DNA from 4 places in the Streptomyces sp. NPDC045956 genome. Region 3 is predicted to be linked to each of the others. Evidence: riboswitches for the same ligand, from Rfam matches in the RefSeq annotation. Region 3 holds a riboswitch; each other region holds the start of a gene.
What was found. A riboswitch is a leader RNA that binds a small molecule or an ion and turns the genes downstream of it on or off. The one in region 3 is predicted to bind cyclic di-AMP.
Positions count from the first base shown of each region.

Region 1: another riboswitch for cyclic di-AMP. It lies ahead of AC07FV_RS05770 (M23 family metallopeptidase); the one in region 3 lies ahead of AC07FV_RS32960 (M23 family metallopeptidase).
Region 2: another riboswitch for cyclic di-AMP. It lies ahead of AC07FV_RS32615 (transglycosylase SLT domain-containing protein); the one in region 3 lies ahead of AC07FV_RS32960 (M23 family metallopeptidase).
Region 4: another riboswitch for cyclic di-AMP. It lies ahead of AC07FV_RS23865 (M23 family metallopeptidase); the one in region 3 lies ahead of AC07FV_RS32960 (M23 family metallopeptidase).

Region 1 is NZ_JBWKKZ010000002.1:4,705-8,562, reverse strand. It holds gene AC07FV_RS05780 (TetR/AcrR family transcriptional regulator) at 1-334, shown strand, start outside; gene AC07FV_RS05775 (SGNH/GDSL hydrolase family protein) at 413-1,198, opposite strand; gene AC07FV_RS05770 (M23 family metallopeptidase) at 1,426-2,394, opposite strand; cyclic di-AMP (ydaO/yuaA leader) riboswitch at 2,397-2,556, opposite strand; gene AC07FV_RS05765 (tyrosine-protein phosphatase) at 2,980-3,777, shown strand; gene AC07FV_RS05760 (DUF6126 family protein) at 3,787-3,858, opposite strand, start outside.
Region 2 is NZ_JBWKKZ010000016.1:72,104-75,961, forward strand. It holds gene AC07FV_RS32605 (GNAT family N-acetyltransferase) at 1-766, opposite strand, end outside; gene AC07FV_RS32610 (HAD family hydrolase) at 1,051-1,860, shown strand; gene AC07FV_RS32615 (transglycosylase SLT domain-containing protein) at 1,893-2,384, opposite strand; cyclic di-AMP (ydaO/yuaA leader) riboswitch at 2,390-2,557, opposite strand; gene AC07FV_RS32620 (polyprenyl synthetase family protein) at 3,297-3,858, shown strand, end outside.
Region 3 is NZ_JBWKKZ010000017.1:17,780-21,637, forward strand. It holds gene AC07FV_RS32955 (aldo/keto reductase) at 1-486, opposite strand, end outside; gene AC07FV_RS32960 (M23 family metallopeptidase) at 619-1,653, opposite strand; cyclic di-AMP (ydaO/yuaA leader) riboswitch at 1,664-1,821, opposite strand; gene AC07FV_RS32965 (PP2C family protein-serine/threonine phosphatase) at 2,046-3,263, opposite strand; tRNA gene AC07FV_RS32970 (tRNA-Met) at 3,449-3,522, opposite strand; gene AC07FV_RS32975 (dihydrofolate reductase family protein) at 3,578-3,858, opposite strand, start outside.
Region 4 is NZ_JBWKKZ010000009.1:112,229-116,086, reverse strand. It holds gene AC07FV_RS23870 (GntR family transcriptional regulator) at 1-640, opposite strand, end outside; gene AC07FV_RS23865 (M23 family metallopeptidase) at 915-1,679, opposite strand; cyclic di-AMP (ydaO/yuaA leader) riboswitch at 1,692-1,856, opposite strand; gene AC07FV_RS23860 (M16 family metallopeptidase) at 2,045-3,433, opposite strand; gene AC07FV_RS23855 (M16 family metallopeptidase) at 3,430-3,858, opposite strand, start outside.

The DNA of each region.
Region 1 (3,858 bases), on a different contig from region 3:
CGCGCTGCGGAGCGTCACGCTGGAACTCGACCGCCAGTGGAAGGCGGCGATCGCCGCGGTCATCGCCGAGGGTGTGGCCGCCGGCGAGTTCCACTGCTCCGCGCCCGACGCCGCAGCGCTGCGCCTGACCGCGCTGCTGGACGGACTGGCGGTGCAGCTGACCTCCTACGGGGGCGCGGTGTCGCGGGCCCGGGCCCAGGAGTGGATGGACGAGGCCCTCGCCCGGGAACTGGGTCTGGAGCGGGCGGCCTTGACGACACCCCGGCGCCGGCCCGGCCCGTCCCCCGCCGACGCGACCGTCGGCCCCGTGGCCCGCCCCCGCCGGAAGCCATAGACCCCGCCCGGACCCGGGCCGGGGCCCACGGACCCCGTAGCCCGGGACCACCGGACGCCGGACGCCGTTCCTCCGCCGTCAGGCCACCGCCGCGATCCGGCCCCTGATGTCCTCCGCCGAGAGCGTCCCCTTGGCGATCACGTGGTCGCCCGAGGACTCGCCGCGCAGCCGGCGGCCGATCCACGGGACCAGGAACTCGCGGGCCCAGTGGACGTCGTCCCGGCGGACGTTCAGGGCGCCGCGCGGCGGCAGCGGCGGCCAGGGCTGGTCGGGGTCGGCCGGGACGGGCAGGCCGAGGACCTGGCCCGCGCGCAGCGCCACGCGCGTGTGTCCCTCCGGCGACAGGTGCAGCCGGTCGGCGTCCCACGCCCTGCGGTCCTGCACGGTCCGGAGCGACCACAGGTCGAGCACGGGACAGCCGTACCGGTCGGCGATGGCCCGGACGTGCCCGTTGTACGTGGCGATCTTGCCGCGCAGGCGCCTGAGGACGGGCACCTCGCGGGTGTCGAAGCCGGTCGTCACCAGCACGGTGCCGGCCGCGGCCGTCAGCGCGGCCACCGCCCGCTCGAACCGCTCGGCCACCTCGTCGGGGTCGGTGCCGGGCCGGATGATGTCGTTGCCGCCCGCACAGAACGAGACCAGGTCGGGGGCGAGTTCGACGGCCCGCGGCACCTGCTCGGCCACGATCCGGTCGAGCAGCCTGCCGCGTACGGCGAGGTTCGTGTACGTGAAGTCGCCCTCGGGGCGCCGGTCCGCGAGCAGGACCGCGAACCGGTCGGCCCAGCCGACGAACGACCCGTCGGGGCCCCGGTCTCCGACGCCCTCGGTGAAGCTGTCCCCCAGCGCCACGTACGACCCGATCACTGTTTCGTTGTCACTCTTCGAATCGTCTGCCACGTCGGCCCATGATTCACCTTCGAATGTGACCTACGCGACCGTAGGAAAGGGTTGACGGGCGGTGAGAAAGACCACGCCTAAAGTGTTCGCCAATTCAGGAATACGCCCGGTCCGGAAAACACAGAACACCGAAGGCCGGACCCGGCGATCGGGGTCCGGCCTTCGGTGGCGCGGGAGGGCGCGTCAGTTCCTCGTCAGAGGGAGACGCCGTGGGAGCGCAGGTACGCGACCGGGTCCACGTCCGAGCCGTAGTCCGGGGAGGTGCGGATCTCGAAGTGCAGGTGCGGGCCGGTCACGTTGCCGGTGGCACCCGAGAGGCCGACCTGCTGACCCGCCGTCACGGACTGGCCCGCGGAGACGGAGAGGGAGGACAGGTGGGCGTACTGGGCGTAGTGGCCGTCGGCGAGCTGGATGACGACCTGGTTGCCGTACGCGCCGCCCCAGCCCGCGGAGACGACGGTGCCCGCACCGACGGCCTTGAGGGAGGTGCCGGTCGGGACGACGAAGTCCGTGCCGGTGTGGTAGCCGCTGGACCACATGCTGCCGGTCTGGTGGTACGGGGTGCCCAGGGTGCCGCTCGGGACGGGCGAGACGAAGCCGCTGCCGGCGGACTGGGGGCTCGTGTTCGAGGAGTCGGCGGAGTCGGCGGAGCTGTTCGCGGCATCCGAGGTCTTCTCGGCCGGCTCGGCCTTCGCGGGGGCCGGCTTCTCGGCCGCGGCGGGCTTCTCGGTGGCCGGCTTCTCCGACGGGGCGGAGGAGGACGGGGCGGAGGACTGGGCGGCCCGGCCGTCGACGGCGAGCTTCAGACCCGGGTGGATCAGCGACGGGTCCGAACCGACGGCCTCGCGGTTGTCCGCGTAGAGCTGCTTCCAGCCGCCGTCGACGTCCTGCTCGTCGGCGATCTTCGAGAGGTAGTCACCGCTCTTCACGGTGTACGTCCGCGCGTCGCCGTTCTTCTCCGCGCCGGCGGCCTTCTTCGCCGAAGCGGTGACCGACTGCACGGACTGCACGGGCTTCTCGGAAGCGGACTGCGCGGGAGCGGCGTGGGCCCCGGCGGCGCCCATCAGCGGGAGCGCGAGCGCGGCGCCACCGGTTCCGGCGACGGCGATGGCGCGGGTCAGGCGCATGGCCCTGGTACGGCGGTGCTTACCCTTCGCGGGCATGGCGAATTCCTCTCCGGCGCCTGCGAGGTGAGCTGTCGGGTGCGAGCTGGAGATGCCCGGCCGCGTCGGGACGCGGCTTTACCCCAAGCCGTTCCGGGAACCGGAACAGGCAGTCATACCTGTGGGTCCCCCGCTCCTGCCGTGTACGGGTGGTCGATGAGTGCGGGCTCCGGTCGGCGGCAGGATTAGGCGTCCGTCCGGATCGGTGGTGAACGTAAGCGACCGGGACGCGCAGCGACAAGCGCCGGGTTGCGCCGACCGGTGTTCCAAATGATCCTTTATGGGAATCGCCGGTCACCCTCCGTCGAAGCGCGACAGGTCGACGCGGGTAAAGGTCCTTGAAAACCGGCCGCATTACGTGGACATGACGAGCAACGCACCGTCACGGGTATGACGCTGCTCACGCGCCGCCCCTCCAGCCCCTTTTATTTCCGCACCAGTTGGAACCAACACACCAATACGGACAGAAGGCCCAGGTAGTCCACTGTCGGACGTCTCGGCCACCGATGGCGCGGGCCCGTGCCGTATCTTCGAGTGGAGCCCGGCGGCGAGCAGCGCCGACGGGGCGGAGTGGGAGGAGCCCTCGTGACGCAGCAGGTCCCGTCGACCGAACCCGAGCTGGCCGGTGTGCGCAACTTCCGTGACGTGGGCGGCCTGCCGACCGTGGACGGACGGCGGGTGCGACAGGGAGTGCTGTTCCGCAGCGGTCACCTGGCACACGCCACCGGAGGGGACGCCGCGTTCCTGGCCTCGCTGGGCCTGCACACGATCTTCGACTTCCGCAACGCGGCCGACCAGAAGCTCGAAGGGCCGGACATCGAGCTGCCGGGCGTGCGCAATGTCAACCTGCCGCTGAGCGACCCGGCCGACGGCGCCGAGTTCTGGAAGATGGTCCGCGACGGCGACCTGGACCAGCTCCGCGAGATCCTGGCCGGCGACAAGGGCGCCGAGCGGATGATCGGCTCCTACCGCCTGATCATCAAGGAGCGCACGGCGGAGCACTCACGGGTGCTGCACGCGCTCGCCGAGGACAGCGTCCCGGCCCTGATGCACTGCGCGGCCGGCAAGGACCGCGCGGGCCTGTCGATCGCGATCACCCTCCTCGCCCTGGGCGTCGAGCGGGACGCCATCGTCGAGGACTACCTGAAGTCGAACGCCACGCACCGCCGCTACAAGGTGCGGCGCAGCAGCTCCGCCGCCTCCGCCTACTCCCCCGAGGTCATGGAGCTGCTCAGCCCCCTGTTCGACGCGCGCGCCGAGTACCTCGCGGCGGCCCTGGAGACCGTCGAGCAGACCTGGGGCGGAGTCGACGCCTACCTGGAGCAGGGCCTGCGGGTCACCCCGGAGACCCGGGAGCGGCTGCGCGAGCGGATGCTGGACTGAGGGCTCCCCTCACCGGCTGCCGGCCCCCACCTCGAAGAGCAGGTAGATGAAGGCCGCGAAGAGGTGGCCCACCACCAGGTA
Region 2 (3,858 bases), on a different contig from region 3:
ACGGGTCGTAGGCCGGGAACCAGCACGCCAGGACCGTCGCCGAACGCAGCCCGAAGTGGGCGGCGACCGGCCGGCCGCCGGCGTAGAGCACGGACAGCGTGCCCGTGCACTCCGGTGCCCGGGTCTCGGACAGCCGGGCCACGAGCCGGGTGATCCACTCCCGCGCGAACCGGTCCCGGCGCCCCGTCCTGCGGTACTGCGCCGACTTCCACTCCATCAGCGTGCGCAGGGCGGCCGGCTCGCGCTCGTCGAACACGAAGCGCACCTCCCCGACCTGGCGGCCGAGCCTGCGCTCCTTGGCGAGCGTGGTCTTCAGGAACTTCGGCGACCGGACGCGCAGCGCGCTCTCGTACGCCTCGTACCCCTCCGCCACGTCGACGACGTACGTGGTGTGCTCCTCCGCCGCGAACGGGACGAACAACGCCTGGTCCGCCTCCAGGTTGTCGAAGGCGAAGCTCGACAGGGAACAGGCCCTGAGCAGCCGGCGGGTGTCCGGGACGAGTCCCTCGCGCAGCACCGCGCCCTGGCAGTCCGAGACCCCGAGCCCGATCGCCCGGCCCTGGCCCAGCGCACCGCGCTCGTGCGGCAGGAAACCGGCCGCCTCGCCGCCCTCGTACACCACGGCGACCCGCGCCCGCGGCCGTACCCGGCCCACGACGTCGGTGAACTCCGGCTCCATGAAGGGATTGCGGGGCGCCGCCGACTTGGCGCGCAGCTCCCGCCAGTGCTCCCGTTCCCCCTCGCCCAGCTCCTGTGGCCTGAGCACGCGCACACGTCCGCCGTTCAACCCGACCCCCCGATCAAGTCCCCCTGGACAAAAGGAAGGTACCCCCCGGGGGGCCCGGCCGGTAGGCGGCGGGCCATCTTGTTGCCAATCGGTGCACAGGCCTTGAACCGGCCTTAGGGGAGATGTGCCAGGTTCCGGACACGAACGTGCGTCCTCGCGCGTACTTGCGCCCTACTCGTGCGCACTCGTGCCGTACTCGCGCGTCCTCGTTCGGATGCGATCGCGGGTGAGTCGGACAGGTCCGGTGTCCGTATTCTCTGATCATGGACCGCACCGCGTATTCACTCGTCGCCACCGACCTAGACGGCACGCTGCTCCGCGGCGACGACACCGTCTCCGACCGGTCGCTGGCCGCGCTGGCACGGGTGGCCGAGGCGGGTGCGCGGCACCTGGTGGTGACCGGGCGGCCGGCCCCCCGGGTCCGGTCCCTGCTCGACCGTCTCGGCTGCACGGGGCTCGCGGTGTGCGGACAGGGCGCGCAGGTGTACGACGCCGGAGCGCACCGGATGCTGTGGTCGGTCACCCTGGACCGGGAGCTGGCCGAGACCGCGCTCGGCAAGATCGAGGCCGAGGTCGGCCAGGTGCACGCGGCCGTCGACCAGGACGGCGTCGACGGCCTCACGCTCATCGAGCCGGGGTACCTGATGCCCCACCCGACGCTGCCCGCGGTGCGGGTCGAGCGGCGGGACGAACTGTGGGAGGCGCCGATCAGCAAGGTCCTGCTGCGCCATCCCGACCTCGGCGACGACGCGTTGGCGGCGACGGCGCGCGCGGTGGTCGGCTCCCTCGCCACGGTCACGATGTCCGGGCCCGGGACGGTGGAGCTCCAGCCGTGCGGCATCACCAAGGCGACCGGCCTGGCGCTGGCCGCCGAGCGCCTCGGGCAGAGCCGGCGGCGGACGATCGCCTTCGGCGACATGCCCAACGACATCCCGATGTTCCACTGGGCCGCCCGCGGTGTCGCCATGGCCGACGCCCATCCCGAACTCAGGGCGGTGGCGGACGAGGTCACCCTCACGAACGAGGACGACGGCGTGGCCGTCGTCCTCGAGCGGATCTTCGGTACCTCCTAGGCCGCCGCCGCGGGGGCACCCCTCAGTACGGCTCAGTACGCGCCGAAGACGTTGTCCATCGAGCCGTACCGGTCGGCCGCGTAGTTGCAGGCGGCGGTGATGTTGGCGACCGGGTCGTACGGGTCCCAGGAGGTGCCGGGCACGTGGTACGCCTGAAAGGTCGGGTCGATCACCTGGAGCAGGCCCTTGGACGGGGTGCCGTTGATGGCGTTAATGTCCCAGTTGTTGATGGCGAGCGGGTTGCCGGAGGACTCCCGCATGATGTTGCGGTGGATGCCCTCGTAGGAGCCGGGGATGCCGTGCTGCGCCATGACGTCGAGCGACTCGCGGATCCAGCCGTCGAGCGTGTTCGGGTACGTGGTCGCGGTGGTGGCGGCGGCCGGGGCGGCGGCCGGGGTGGCCGCGGACGCGCCGGTGGCGCCGATGAGCGGCAGGGCGAGCACGGCGGCGCCGGTACCGGCGACGGCGAGCTTGCGGGCGATGCGGGCGGTCCGGGCGTGACGGTTCTGACCGTTGGCAGACATGCTTGAGTCCCTCTCCATACGCCTGCGAGGTGAGCTGTCGGGTTCGGGCGGGGAGGTGCCCGGCCGCGCCCTGACGGGTACGGCTTCACCCCGAGCCGCTCCGGTGGTGACCGGTGCGGCGACTTACCTGGGTCCCCCGCTCCTGCCTGCGAGTTTGTTGGTGGATGACTGTGTGTCCGGGCGGTGGCAGGATTCGGCGTCCGCCCGACAGGCCGGGAACGTATGCGAGAGCACATGTCCGGAACAAGTGCAGGAATCACCCAACGCGCCTGTTGACCTTGATCTGGGGTGTTTGGGGTGCTTGATCCTTTGCGTCTGCCAAGCCTCAACTGGCTTGCGGGGCAAAGGGAGGGCACAGTCGGCGACGCGGTTGCTCACAGGGGGGACGGAGTGAGCCAACTCACGGGGCTCAACAAGAACGGCAAATCGGGCATTAGTCCCAACTGGGCGCCAACCGGCCGTGGGTGGGGGGCGCGGTGCGGGACGGCTCATCGGCCGGCCGCCGCCCCGACGGCGCCGGCCGTCGCGCGCTCCCCTCGTGGGGGCCGCCCTCCGCGTCCCGCCCCGTCCGGTGTTCCCGTGCACTGTGGGGGCATCCGTTCGGCACGGGAGGGGGTGTGCCGAGTGGGTGACGTTCTCGGAGTGCGGGCCGTTGGGAGGGGTGATGGGATCTTCCGTGGCGGCTCCCGGCCTGCTCGTGTTCCGGGCCGCGTCCCTCCAGCGATGTCGATCAATATCTGCTCATATCGCCTGATCAAAAACTTGCCGCGCCTGATCCGATACCGACCGGCCTGTAACGGTGGGCGCTAGCGGTGATCGAAACGTGACCGGATACGCTGACTTGAGTGGTGGCAGCGACCTATCGACAAACCAGGTAATCGCCAGTAGACACCAGCAGACAGGAGACCCCTCGTGACCGTCGTCGGGCCGTTCGGGCTGAGCGTGCGGGACCAGGCTCTGGAAGCCGATGTCCAGGCCGGATTGGTTGCTGTCGAGGAAGGGTTGCTCGAGGCAACCAAGAGCGAGGTGCCCTTCATCACGGAGGCCGCCCAGCACCTGGTGCGAGCGGGAGGCAAACGGTTCCGCCCGTTGCTGGTGATGCTCGCGTCCCAGTTCGGCGACCCCTACGCCCCCGGCATCGTGCCCTCGGCGGTCGTCGTGGAGCTGACCCACCTCGCCACGCTGTACCACGACGACGTGATGGACGAGGCCGCCGTACGGCGCGGTGTGCCCAGCGCGAACACCCGCTGGGACAACTCGGTCGCGGTCCTCACCGGTGACTTCCTGTTCGCCCGCGCCTCCCAGATCCTCGCCGACCTCGGCCCCGAGGCGGTCCGCGTGCAGGCCCTGGCCTTCGAGCGGCTGGTGACCGGCCAGATCCTGGAGACGGCGGGCCCGCAGGACGGCCGGGACCCGGTCGACCACTACCTGGACGTGCTGGGCGGCAAGACGGGATCGCTGGTGGCCGTCTCCT
Region 3 (3,858 bases):
GAGCCGCTCGGCGGAGATGTTGGAGGCGGCGATGTGCCGGACCTTGCCCGCACGTACCAGCTCGTCGAGCGCCCCGACGATCTCCTCCACCGGCACCTCGGGCTTGTCGAAGTGGGTGTAGTACAGGTCGATGTGGTCGGTGCCCAGGCGGCGCAGCGAGGCGTCGGCCGCCGCCTTGATGTTCGCGGCGGACAGGCCCGGGTACTCGGGGTGCTGGCTGACCTTGGTGGCGAGGACGACGTCACCGCGGTTGCCGCGGGAGGCGAGCCACTTGCCGACGATGGTCTCGGACTCCCCGCCGCTGTTGCCGTCGACCCACGCGGAGTACGAGTCGGCGGTGTCGACGAAGTTGCCGCCCGCGGCCGTGTAGGCGTCCAGGACGGCGAAGGAGGTGTCCTGGTCGGCGGTCCAGCCGAAGACGTTGCCACCGAGGGCGAGGGGGAAGACCTCGAGGTCCGAGGAGCCGAGCTTGCGCAGAGAAGTCATGTTCTGCGTCAACGGCCACGACGGAGCCGGTGATTCCGGGAGCGGGGCAAAAATCCCGCAAACCGGCAGCCCTGGCGTCGGGGGGTCGCCGTCAGGGCCGCCGGGGACCGGCGGGGCCGTGCACGGATTCGGTCAGGGGGTGAGGCCCTTGCTCTGCAACCAGGCCATCGGGTCGATCCCGCCGCCGTCGCTGGTGTGGACCTCCATGTGGAGGTGGGCCCCGGTCACGTTGCCGGTGGCGCCGACGCGGCCGATGACGTCACCGGTGGTGACCTTCTGGCCGACGCTGACGCTGATGGACGACTGGTGGGCGTACCAGATCTCGGTGCCGTCGTCGAGGGTCAGCACGGTCTTGTAGCCGTAGGAGCCCTCGTAGCCGGCGGACGTGATGGTGCCGCTGTGCACCGCCTTGAGCAGCGTGCCGGTGGGCGCGGCGAAGTCGAGGCCGGTGTGGTAGCCGGAGGACCAGTACGCGCCGGCCTGGCCGAAGCTGGAGGAGATCGTGTACGAGGAGGTCGGCAGGGTGTACTGCTTGGCCAGCTTCGCGAGCCGCTCGGCCTCGGCCTTCTTCGCGGCCTCCTCCTCCGCCTTCTTCTTGGCGGCGGCGGCCTTGGCCTCGGCCTCCTTCTCCGCCTTGGCGGCGGCTTCCGCGGCCTTCTTCTCGGCGGCGGCAGCGGCCTCGGCGGCGGCCTTGGTCTCGACCTGGGCCTGCTGCTGCTCGGCCTGCGCCATGATCCGGGCCCGCAGCGTCTCGCCGGCGTCGGAGGCACCCTCCGCGGTGTCGGCGGTCGCGGCCACGCCGATGCCGCTGAGCGGGGCGGCGGAACCCTGCGGCTCCGGCTCCTCGTCGTCCGAGATGAGCGAGCCGACGTTGGGCAGGTCGGGCATGGAGATGGACACCGGCGGCTTGCCGGTCTGCGCGCTGGCCATGCCGCCCGCGCCGACCGCGGCTATGACACCGACGCCGAGGACGGTGGAGCTGCGGGCGAGTCCGCCGCGCTGCTTGGCGACGCGGTGCCGGCCGCGCACGGGGCGGATGGAGTCCGCGGTGGGATTCCACTCCTCCCAGGGGCCCTCTTCGGTGCGGTAGCCGTCGTAGCCGAAGGTGTCGGTGTCGCGCGCGCTGGGCACGAACGGGGCCTCGGGGGCAGGCCGGTTGGACGCCACGTGGGCGTACTCCTTTCCTTCCTTCCGCCTACCGGGTTAGCTGACGGGTTCGGAGCAGGAAGGTCTCCTACGCGCGTATATCCGCCGTGTCTCCACGGCGTCGTACGAGCGATTCACCCCAAGGTGGTGGTTCCCCGGTTCCCTCGCGGGATTCGGCGCGTGCGCACGGAGCCGCCTTCTGTGACGGCTGGGACGACCGCGCTGCGTTATCGAACGTTAATAGACGCGGGGCCGAGATTCCAAGCTGTTCCTCTTGATCATTAACGAATCCGGGCGGGACGTACGCCTCAGGATCGGTGAAATCCGGGCGACTTGACCGCCCCTCAGTATTCCCCTTCACGCCACAAGTTTCTGACGGAGTGTCAGTCGTTATGCGCAGGGCGCTCACCAGATCACCGTTCGTGACAATGATCAAGGTCCTCGCGCGCGGGACGGCGTACGGCGAGGAGTGCCATGTCGTCCGCCATCCCGCCCCCGGAGTGCCGGCGCACGTCCTCGGCGAGGGCGGCGAGCAGTTTCCCCGGGTGCCGGAAGACGCAGCCGGCGAGCCGTTCGTACGGGTCGTAGAACTCGCCCCGCGCGTCCCGGGCTTCGGACAGTCCGTCGGTGTGCAGCAGCAGGGTGGCTCCGCCCGGGAAGGCGTCCTCCTGGGCCCGGTCGGGCCACACGCCCAGCTCGCCCATCCCGAGGGGCAGCGCCGACTCCCGGGCGGGGAGCGGGCGCAGGGTGCCGTCGGCGTACAGCAGCAGCGGGGGCGGGTGGCCTCGGTTCACGATCCGCACGACCCCGTCGCCGTGCGGGAGTTCGGCGAGGACGGCGGTGGTGAACCCCTCGAAGGCGTCCAGTCCGTTGCGCCGGGTGCCCTCGCGGGCCAGCGCCCGCTCCAGGCGCTGGGCCACCGCCTCCAGCGTGGCCTCCTGCTCGGCGGCCTCCCGGAAGGCGCCGATCACGACGGCGACGGCGGCCACCGCGCCCATGCCCTTGCCGCGCACGTCCCCGACGATGAGCCGGACGCCGCGCGCGCTGTCCTGCACCGCGTACAGGTCCCCGCCGATGAAGGCGTCGGCCTGCGCGGCCTCGTAGCAGGCGGCGATCTCGAAGCCGCCGATCCGTTCGGCGGGCTCGGGCAGCACGGCGCGCTGGGCTGCCTCGGCGATCTCGCGGACGCTGACGAGGCGCTCACCGGTGCGGCGGACGAAGGCGTTGACGAAGACCGCGAGGGCGGCCACCGTCGCGATGGTGATCAGCTCCGTGAGGGAGTCGACGTAGTGGGCGACGCCCTTGCTCAGTTGCAGCCCGACGACGGCGGCGACCACGGCGACACCGGTGAGCGCCGTGCCCCGCCGCGAGTAGAGGGGGGCGGCGACCAGCGGCGCGGCCGTGTAGAGCGGGCCGGCCGTGAAGTATCTCGGGGTGAAGATGTCGTACAGGATGGCGACGACGATGAGCAGGACCGGGAGCAGGCGCACCAGGCGGCGCCCGTACGGGGTCCTCGGGGGCCGTTCGGCCTGGGTGGGCGGCGCCATCGCCTCGGTGCCGAGGCCCGGGTCGGGCGCGGGGTCGCCGGGGAGCCGGCCGCCGGCCCTGGCGTACGCTCCCTCGTCGTCCACGTGACCTGGCCGCACCACTCGTCTCCCGCCGCCCCGAACCTCCGCGCCGCTTGCCGTCCCGTGTCCAGGTTTCCCGGATCGGGGGCGGGCGGCGAGCCGTGAGGGCCGACCGGGTGAACGCACATCAACGCACCTGAACGCACCGAAGGCCGGAATCCTCAAGGGATTCCGGCCTTCGGTTTCAGTAGCGGGGACAGGATTTGAACCTGCGACCTCTGGGTTATGAGCCCAGCGAGCTACCGAGCTGCTCCACCCCGCGCCGTTGTGTCTCCACTGTACGTCATCGCGGGGGCTGAATGCACATCCGTATCCCGCTACCCCTCCAGATGGCGGTTGGGAGCCTTCGCGCGCTCCTCGTACTCGGGCAGGACGACGACGGTGGCACCCCCGGCGGTGAGCACCCCGCCGCCGTCCGCGCCCGGCACGAAGGTGTCCGGCTCCCGCCAGGCCGTGACCACGCGGCGCACCCCGGCGTCGAGGATCAGCCGGGCGCAGGGCGCGGGCCGGGAGGCGCGGCGGGCGCAGGGTTCCAGGCTGCTGTACACCGTGGCGGTCGCCAGCCGGGCGTCGGCGGGGTCGGCCTTGGCGAGTGCGG
Region 4 (3,858 bases), on a different contig from region 3:
CCGCCTGGCCTCCGGCGGCGAAGCGCAGGCGGTGCGCCGGCGCCGACCGTTCGGCGTGCAGCGCCATGAGCGCCCGGGCGCGCTCGCCGTCGCCCCGGGCCACCGCGTCGACGATCGCGCCGTGCTCCGCCCAGCACTCCACCGGGTCGGCCGCGGCCTCCACGGCGTACAGCCAGGCGATCTTGTGGCGCAGCTGGGTCAGCAACGCCGTCAGGGAGGGGCTGCCGGCGGCCTGGGCGAGGGTCTCGTGGAACCAGCCGTCCAGCGAGCGCAGATCGTCGCTGCTCCCCTGCCTGGCACGCTCCTGGCCGAGCCGCACCAGGCCGCGCAGGACCTTGAGATGCGCCTCGGTGCGGCGCCGGGCGGCCCGGGACGCGCCGAGGGGTTCGAGGAGCGTGCGCGTCTCCAGCAGGTCGGCCGCCTCCCGCTCGGTCGGCTCCGCGACGCACGCGCCCGCGTGCCGCCGGGTGACCACGAACCCCTCCGCCTCCAGCGTGCGCAGTGCCTCCCGGACGGGGACCCGGGAGACGCCGTAGCGACGGGCCAGGAGTTCCTCGGTGAGGCGGCTGCCGCGCCCGTGGACACCGGAGACGATGTCGTCCCGGATCGCCGTGCACACCGAGTGCGCCGGAATGCGCATGCCCGACCTCCGCCTTCATCCCCGGGAAACGTCGACGATTGACGCGTGTTCAGCGACTCTAGGCCAATGCGGCGGGAATTCCGACGGCGATGTGGATTTCATGGACACTTTTTGGACAACGGCCACACCGGGAACACTCCGGAAATGCGAAAGCCCCGACTCGGGGAGCCGGGGCTTTCGCGTACCGTTCGTCCGTCGTCGGACGTTCACGTCGTCGTCGGACGTTCCCGACGTCCTCAGACGTTCAGGTCGTCGTCAGACGTTCACGCCGTCCTCAGACGTTAACGCCGTGGGAGCGGAGGTAGGCGACGGGGTCCATGTCCGAGCCGTACTCGGGGCTCGTACGGGCCTCGAAGTGCAGGTGCGGTCCGGTGACGTTGCCGGTGGCGCCGGACAGGCCGATCTGCTGTCCCGCGTCGACCGACTGGCCCACCGAGACACCGATGGACGACAGGTGGCCGTACTGCGTGTACGTGCCGTCGTGCATCTTGAGCACGACCTGGTTGCCGTACGCCCCGCCCCAGCCGGCCTCGACGACGGTGCCGACGCCGACCGCGTGCACGGAGGTGCCGGTGGAGGCGTGGAAGTCGATGCCGGTGTGGCTGCCGGAGGACCACAGGGAGCTGCCGGCCTGGTAGGCGGTGGAGACGTAGGAGGCGGTGATCGGCGTGACGAAGGTGTTGAGACGCTTGCGCTCCGCCTCCCGCGCGGCGCGCTCCTTGGCCTCGCGCGCCTCCTGGGCGGCCTGGGCGGCCCGCTCGCGCGCGGCCTCCTGCGCCGCCTCACGGGCGGCGGCGTCCAGGGCGGCCTGCTTCTGCGCGGCGGCCTGGGCGTCGATCTCGTCGGCCAGGGAGTCGCCGATGCTGATGACCGGGGTGAGCCCGCTCTGCTCGACCTGGGGCTCGGCGGCGAGCGCCGGAGCCGCGAGGGTGCCTACGACGCCGGTGGTGGCGAGGGCCGCGACACCCGCCGCGCGGGCGGTGGTGCGGTGCATCCGGCCGGGACGGCGGTGCTTGCCGGCGGCGCGCGTGAACGCCATGTAGTGGCTGGTCCTTTCCTTCCCTCTCGCCTACCGGGTTAGCTGACGGGTTCGGAGGTGGAAGGTCTCCTACGGACCCCCTCGCGGCACGCGCGGGCGTCCGATTCACCCCAGGGACTACGGTGGGTCCCCGGCTCCCCTGGCTCGCGCCGTACGGGGACTCGGCGATGACTGTCCGGTGCCGCGGGTGCGGCGCACTGCCTGACGAACAGCCCGGAAGACGCTAAACGCGGTTGTCTTCAATCCTCAAACGCAACCGGCTTTTTGTAGCGCATGCCACAGCGCAGACAGGCAGCCTCTCCCTCAATTCGGACAAACGGCGGCCCTGGTGACACTCCGGTCACCAGGGCCCCACGCGCGTACCGCTACTCGGCCGCCACCACGGTGACTTCACCGATGCCGAGCGCCTCGACCGGCTCCTTGATCTGTGCCGCGTCGCCGACGAGGACCGTCACCAGACGGTCCACCGGGAAGGCGTTCACGACCGCCGCCGTGGCCTCCACGGTGCCCGTGGCGGCGAGTTGGCGGTAGAGCGTCGCCTGGTAGTCGTCGGGCAGGTGCTGCTCGACCTGGTCGGCCAGCGTGCTCGCGACGGCGGCCGCCGTCTCGTACTTCAGCGGCGCCACGCCCACCAGGTTCTGCACGGCGACGTCACGCTCGGCGTCGGTGAGCCCGCCCTCGGCGAGCTTGCGCAGCACCGTCCACAGGTCCTCCAGGGCCGGACCGGTGTTGGGGGTGTCGACGGAGCCGCTGATGGCCAGCATGGCGGCGCCGGTCCCGTCGGGCGCGGAGCGCAGGACCTGCCCGAAAGCCCGGACTCCGTAGGTGTAGCCCTTCTCCTCGCGCAGGACGCGGTCCAGGCGCGAGGTGAGGGTGCCGCCGAGGCAGTACGTGCCGAGCACCTGCGCGGGCCACACGCGGTCGTGCCGGTCGGAGCCGGTGCGGCCGATGAGCAGCTGCGTCTGGACGGCGCCGGGGCGGTCCACGATGACGACCCGGCCCCGGTCGTCGGCGGTCACCGGCGGCACCGGACGGGGCTCAGCGGCGGAACCGGTCCACGCGCCCAGCGTCTCCACGAGCAGCGCGTCGAGGTCCACGCCGGTGAGGTCTCCGACGACCACGGCGGTGGCCGTGGCGGGCCGGACGTGCTTCTCGTAGAAGGCGCGTACGGCGGCGGAGTCGATGCTCGCGACGGTCTCCTCGGTGCCCTGGCGGGGGCGCGACATGCGCGTCCCGGCCGGGAACAGCTCCTTGGAGAGCTCCTTGGCGGCCCGGCGGGCTGGGTTGGCCAGCTCGTGCGGGATCTCGTCGAGGCGGTTGCGGACCAGCCGTTCGACCTCGCCGTCCGCGAACGCGGGCGCCCTCAGGGCGTCGGCGACCAGGCCGAGGGCCTTGGCGAGGCGCGAGACGGGCACCTCCAGGCTCAGCCGGACGCCGGGGTGGTCGGCGTGCGCGTCGAGGGTGGCCCCGCAGCGCTCCAGCTCGGCGGCGAAGTCCTCGGCGGAGTGCTTGTCGGTGCCCTCCGAGAAGGCCCGCGCCATGATGGTGGCGACGCCGTCGAGACCGGTGGGCTCGGCGTCCAGGGGCGCGTCGAGCAGGACCTCCACGGCGACGACCTGCTGGCCGGGACGGTGGCAGCGCAGCACGGTCAGGCCGTTGTCGAGGCTGCCGCGCTCCGGTGCCGGGAACGCCCACGGCCTGGGCTCGCCGGCCTGCGGCTGCTGGTGGAATTCCATGGTGGCGAGCTCGGTCACTTGGCCGCCTCCTCGTTCTCGTCGGTGGCGTCGTTCACGTCGGCGGGGGCGGTGGGCTCGTAGACGAGCACCGCGCGGTTGTCGGGGCGCAGGCGGGCCTTGGCGACCTCCTGCACCTCCTCCGCCGTGACCTCGAGCACCCGCTGCACGGCGGTGAGGGCGAGCTGCGGGTCGCCGAACAGGACCGCGTAGCGGCACAGTTCGTCGGCGCGGCCCGCGACGGTGCCCAGGCGGTCCAGCCACTCGCGCTCCAGCTGGGCCTGGGCGCGCTCCATCTCCTCGGCGGTCGGGCCCTCCTGGGCGAACCGGGCGAGCTCCTCGTCGATGGCGGTCTCGATGACCGGCACCTCCACGTCGCCGGACGTCTTCACGTCCAGCCACCCCAGGGAGGGTGCTCCCGCGAGCCGCAGCAGACCGAAGCCGGC